DNA from 2 places in the Psychrobacillus sp. NPDC096426 genome. Region 1 is predicted to be linked to the other one. Evidence: riboswitches for the same ligand, from Rfam matches in the RefSeq annotation. Region 1 holds a riboswitch; the other holds the start of a gene.
The links. A riboswitch is a leader RNA that binds a small molecule or an ion and turns the genes downstream of it on or off. The one in region 1 is predicted to bind FMN.
Positions count from the first base shown of each region.

Region 2: it holds a riboswitch for FMN, as region 1 does, so the genes downstream of both, ACIQYS_RS11105 (ECF transporter S component) here and ribE (riboflavin synthase) in region 1, are expected to answer to the same signal.

Region 1 is NZ_JBIWEX010000004.1:65,944-69,107, reverse strand. Features, by position in the region: gene ACIQYS_RS04870 (M50 family metallopeptidase) at 1-236, shown strand, start outside; gene ACIQYS_RS04865 (SAM-dependent methyltransferase) at 405-1,157, shown strand; FMN riboswitch at 1,228-1,370, shown strand; FMN riboswitch at 1,517-1,647, shown strand; gene ribE (riboflavin synthase) at 1,802-2,440, shown strand; partial or broken gene ribB (3,4-dihydroxy-2-butanone-4-phosphate synthase) at 2,463-3,053, shown strand; gene ribH (6,7-dimethyl-8-ribityllumazine synthase) at 3,108-3,164, shown strand, end outside.
Region 2 is NZ_JBIWEX010000011.1:58,086-61,249, forward strand. Features, by position in the region: gene ACIQYS_RS11095 (YpbB family protein) at 1-217, opposite strand, end outside; gene ACIQYS_RS11100 (ferredoxin) at 328-576, shown strand; gene ACIQYS_RS11105 (ECF transporter S component) at 624-1,217, opposite strand; FMN riboswitch at 1,376-1,513, opposite strand; gene ACIQYS_RS11110 (hypothetical protein) at 1,769-3,019, opposite strand; gene sigX (RNA polymerase sigma factor SigX) at 3,012-3,164, opposite strand, start outside.

The DNA of each region.
Region 1 (3,164 bases):
ACGATAACTATCATACACAAGATATTGTTAAACTTCAGAAAAATCTCTCCATTATCGAGCCAGTATCTTATTATAGGGGACAAGCAATGGTTGCTTATTTAGAGAAAGACTTAAACCAGGCTATTGTTCATTTAGAAAAGGTTTATGCAATTATTGAGGAAAATGAATCGTTATATGGATTTTTCTTTGTAGAGAAAATTTTAACAAATCTAGTGAAAGAGAAAATAAATAGGTAATAGATTAGTTTTTATTTGTACATAGAGTCAAGTTTACTTTTCTGAATAATCTGTGTTAAAATCTATTAAACTACAAATTATCGGAGGGCAATATATGTTGCTTTACAATTGATCCTTTCTGATTCGACCTTATTGAATGAAATAAATGTTGAATAAGGAGTGTTCGGTATGGAATGGGTAAATAATTTTTACAACAAACAATTTCAATTATATAAAGAAGGTTTAACAGGACCAAACGAAGAGCATGAGGAAATATTGACGAAAATAGAGACTTTGGCTTCTAAACCTTTCCAGTCCATTTTGGAGTTAGGTGCTGGAGGTGGAGAATTTGCAATAACAGCTGCTAAAAAAGGATATGATGTTAGTGCGGTTGAGTTAGTGGGATCCCGAGTTGACTATATGAAAAAGCTAAAAAACGAACATAATTTGATCGGTGAGCTTGAAATCATTGAAGGAGACTTTTACGAGGTCGACCTTCCTAAATCCTTTGATGTTATTTGCTATATAGATGGATTTGGTATCGGTGATGATCATGATCAACAGAAACTATTAAAACGAATGAGCAATTGGCTAAAACCGGATGGATGTATCTTAATAGATATTTATGCGCCTTGGTATTGGGCAAGTGTTGCAGGTCAAGAGATGATGGTCGGCAGTAAGCTTCGAAAATATGACTTTGATTTTTTGAATTGTCGCATGCTAGATACATGGTTTGATGGGGATGAAAACGTTACGCAATCATTAAGATGTTATTCTCCTCAAGATCTGAAAATGTTATTAGAAGATACTGGTCTTATGCTTGTAGATATTAAACCTGGTGGTGCGATGAACTATAAGACTTGGCAGTATCATGAAAATGTTGACTTAGATGAAGCAATGTCTTATATGGCTAAACTAGTACCAGGACAAGGCTGCAGATAAATGTAATGTTGCTTAAGTTATTTTAAATGAATTTTTATTGCCCTAGTGGTATACTAGATTTTATAGATGAATAGTCCTTCGGGGTCGGGTGAAATTCCCAATCGACGGTGATGAAGAAATTCTAAGCCCGTGAGCCTTTCTTTTTAAAAAATAAAGGCAGGATTTGGTGCAACTCCAAAGCCGACAGTATAGTCTGGATGGGAGAAGGATGTACGAGCAAGCTTATTTCCTTATGGAGAAAAATACACTTCTAAAGGTTTATTTGTTGATGCGTAAAATATAAATTTTCAAACGACCCCGTAGAGATATATCTATGGGGTTTTATTTTTGCAATAAAACCGAATTAATTTCATACAAGTGTATTCCTTCGGGGTCGGGTGAAATTCCCAATCGACGGTGATGAAGAAATTCTAAGCCCGTGAGCCTTTTTAAGGCAGGATTTGGTGCAACTCCAAAGCCGACAGTATAGTCTGGATGGGAGAAGGATGTACGAGCAAGCTTATTTCCTTATGGGGTAAAACAATACCTCTAAAAGGTTTATTTGTCGATGCGTAAAACATAATTTCCCAAAACTAACCCCGTAGAGCTGATCTATGGGGTTTTCTTTTTGAACAAAATTTCTTTATAGAAAAGAGGTGTTGTGAATGTTCACGGGCATTGTAGAAGACTTAGGCAAGGTGAAGTCGATGAAAAGTGGGCCTAATAGTATGCAGTTAACATTGGAATCCAAAAAGATTGTAGAAGATATTCACTTAGGGGATAGTATCGCGGTAAATGGTGTATGTTTAACAGTGATTTCATTTTCGAGCAATATATTCACGGTCGATGTGATGCCAGAAACAGTGAAGTCTACAAGCATTCGTTCTTTACAAATGGGACATGTCGTTAATCTGGAGCGGGCGATGCCTGCAAACGGTCGATTTGGCGGTCACTTTGTTTCGGGGCATGTGGATGGAACAGGTGTTATTTTAAGAAAAAGAAAAATAGAAAACGCGGTATATGTCGATATTGGCATCAGCGAAGAACTGAGTAAATACTGCATGTTAAAAGGTTCGGTTGCAATCGATGGCATTAGTTTAACTATATTCGACGTTCAGCCAAAACAGCTTACGATTTCGCTTATACCACTTACATTTAGTGAAACAATTTTAGGAATCAAAAAAGAGCAGGATGTTGTAAATATTGAAAATGATTTACTTGGCAAATATGTGATCAATCATTTGGATCGAAAGAAAGAAAATTCGTCTATTACGATGGATTTTTTAAGACAAAATGGATTTTAACATGTTAAAGGAGGTTATTTATATGTTCCATACAATCGATGAAGCAATTGAGGATTTAAAAAAAGGGAAGATCATTATTGTTGTCGATGATGAAAGTCGTGAAAATGAGGGAGATTTTCTCGTGCTGGCAGATTTTGCAACTCCTGAAAATATTAACTTTATGGCAACATATGGTCGCGGGCTGATTTGCACGCCAATCACACAAGAACTAGCGGATCGCCTTGATTTACATCCGATGGTTGCGCGTAATACGGATAATCATCAAACAGCGTTTACGGTTAGTATTGATTATAAAACAACGGAAACAGGTATTAGTGCTTTTGAGCGCTCCGAAACGATTTTACAATTGTTCAATTCTGACTCGGTTAGCTCAGATTTCCGCCGTCCAGGGCATGTGTTCCCGCTTATCGCAAAAGATAACGGCGTACTGGAGCGTCCAGGTCACACGGAAGCAGCTGTCGATTTTGCGAAACTTTGTGGTGTTCAACCTTCCGGCGTTATTTGTGAAATTATGAGTGCCGACGGTTCCATGGCTAGGGTTCCGGAATTACATACAATTGCCGAAGCACATGATTTGAAGTTTGTAACAATTGAAGCATTAGTGAACTATCGTTCAGAACAAGGGATTAAAGCACTCGTTTAAAAATGTAAAAGAGGAGAGATGAAAATGGGAAAAGTATTTGAAGCACAGTTAATCGGAACAGATTTAAAAATTGGGGTAGTT
Region 2 (3,164 bases), on a different contig from region 1:
CAACGAAGTTTTCTGCGAGGAGCTTCCCAATTTCGTCCTCATATGTTTCTTTTGTTAGTTTTGGATAAAGACAAAAGAAAGGATGCAGGTTAAAATACGTCACATCTTGAATCGTTTGACCTGATTTTTTCCCTTTTAATAAATAATAAGCTGCTGTAGAGGACCGTTGCCCTTGGAATTTATAGATAATGAATAACAGTAATTGTTGAAAATACAATGGAAACCCCTCACATGTGAAAGTATTTTGGTTGAAATGTAGCGAAAATATCTTTAGAATGAATAAGATAGCAGATTCGTGAAAGCAGATATAAAGGAGAGAATGTAAGAATGGCTAAATATACAATTGTAGATCAAGATACATGCATCGCATGTGGCGCATGTGGCGCTGCCGCACCAGATATATATGATTATGACGATGAAGGAATTGCTTTCGTTATTTTAGATGATAACACGGGTACAACAGAAGTTCCAGACGAACTATTAGAGGATATGGAAGATGCATTTGAAGGTTGCCCAACAGACTCTATTAAAGTAGCGGAGGAATCATTCGAAGGCGACGCGTTAAAGTTTGAATAGAAAAGAATGAAAAAGGTCGTTTCTCCGTAAGAGAGAAACGACCTTTTTTAGTTTGCTTTAACAGCGCCAATTGAATATGTCACTTTATCTAATAACGGCTTCATTCGTTTGAATAACACAATCATAACGACAGCCACTAAAATACCTTTTATAAGATTAAACGGTAATATACCGAAAATGATTGAGTTAAATAATGCTGTTCCTGTTTCCATCGGGAAATTTAAGAAATAGGCATACATTGGTAAAAATACATAATAGTTTAATACACTCATCCCAATTGCCATCGAAATCGTTCCGCAAGCTAACCCGTACGTAATACCTTTTGAAGAGGTAACTTTACGATAAATCAAATAAACTGGTGTTAGAAATAATATACTCGTTACAAAATTAGCCATATGTCCTACTGGCACTCCAGTTGGGCTACCAGAAAACAGCCAATCTAATACATTTTTCAAAAATGCAACGAGAACACCTGCCAGAGGACCCATCGTAATCGCTGCTATTAGTGCTGGAATATCACTAAAATCCACTTTCAAATAGGCTGGTAATACTGGTAACGGAAATGCAAGTAACATTAATACAAACGAAATACTACTTAACATAGCGATTGCGATCAGCATTCGCGTCTTACCTTTTAACATAAAATCCTCTCTCCTTTTGCGATTCACTCCACAAGAAGAAAGGTTCAGCACGTTTTCTTTTACTCAAAAAATCCCTTAAGCTATTAATAGGCTTAAAGGAGTAAAAGGTACACTTAAATAAGCGTATCCGTATTAGAACATACGAAAAACGACTGCACCTTCACCTTCTCCCATCCAGACTGTACTGTCGGCTTTGGAATTTAACCAAATCAACCTTAACTTAACGGCTCGCGGGCTTAAGAAACACAAGTTCTACTACCGCCGGTCGGGAATTTCACCCTGCCCCGAAGATGAATCAATATTTTATTGTCCTTCAAGCTTTTATCTTGAATTAAATACATCTTAACAAAGTTTTTATCCTTATGCAATACACTTGCTCAAAGAATACCAAGAAAATTACTATGTATTATAAGAGCATTAGAACCCCATATATAATCATAATCCGCATCCGAGTATAACAACAGACGAACTATAGAATGCGCAAAATAAACTCTACAACAAAAAAATGCGTGGAAGTATTGACCAGGTCAATGCTTCCACGCATTTCAAAATTATTCATCACTCATAATAAACCCATTCGGTCCCACTGGAACTGGAAGAGGTTTAGTTAAGTCAAATTCTTCCCATTGTTGTTGCACTACATTTTCTACCTTCACTTCTTTTCCGAAGCTCGCGGCAGTTAATGCGAATGCTTCCATCATTCTAGTGGCATCCTTGGAATCCATCGTCTTCAAGTCGAAAGGTTCATCAAAGTAAATGGTTGCAATCCCATTATTATCTCGATAAGAATATGTTACATTATTTGGGATAACGGATGTATAAATATCATTTTCAGCGCTTCTCATATTTTCAAACGCTTCTGAAAGCGTATTAAAACGTTTGCCGAAGTTGGAAGATAAATAAGTGTCGCCATTCAAAGCCGTGTACAAAAAGTAACTTTGTTGCGCATATTCTCCAAATAATGGACTCGGTTCATTTATAATCCCAACTTGATCCCATTCTATAGCAGTCCCATCCTCATTTACTCTCAAGAGCGTTTCAAAATCTGTGAAGATTTCATTTATTGAAGACCAATAGGGAGCGGATGTGCCGGGTGCTACATCATACCCATGGTTAGCAGGTAAATAATGTTTTAATTGTTTGTCTTCTGCAACAAAATAACCTTTATACGGATGATACTCCATGAATCCTAACGCTTCTTCATCAATTTGACTTGCATATCGTTCATACAGTTGCAAACTAGTCGGAGTCATTCCCGGAAAATCAGCTTCCATTCGTTCTTGCGAAATAATTATTGTAATAGGAACGCTTAATGCATTTTCAATTAAAGAAAAATGAAAAACGGTTCCTCCATTCACACTATCTTCGTAAACTGCTTTTTGAAGTGGGATCAACTCTATAGTAGAATCTGTTATCATCGACATCGTTGTCATTGCATTTGCCTGATCAGCCTTTGTTTCTTCTATTACTTTTGCACTTTCTTCTGTTTTTTCCATCGATCGCATGTTTTCTTTTGGTTCGGCGTTATCGTATACACTATCTTTGGACAACGTTGTTTCTTTTTGATTCGTATAGGAAGAAACAAGGAATGTCAGGAGTAAAATAGCCGCAACGGAAACGATAAAAGGCATCCATTTCGAAAATGATACGGCTATTATTTTTCTTTTCTCTTCCTTGACTTGAGCTTCAATTTCCATTTTTACCCGATTATACACTTCTTCTTTGGAACGATGATCTGTAAACTTGGGCGTATTGTTTAAAAGCTCATCAATTTTTTCGTTTTCTTTTTTCATATCACTCATGATGAACTATACCCTCCTCTTTCGTAGATAATCGTTCGCGAAGTGCTTTTATCGCACGATGTTGCGTTGTCTTCACTTTCCCTTCTGTCCAACTTAATACTTGCGCTGTTTCTGCAATGGAAAGCTCTTGAAAATAACGCATAAT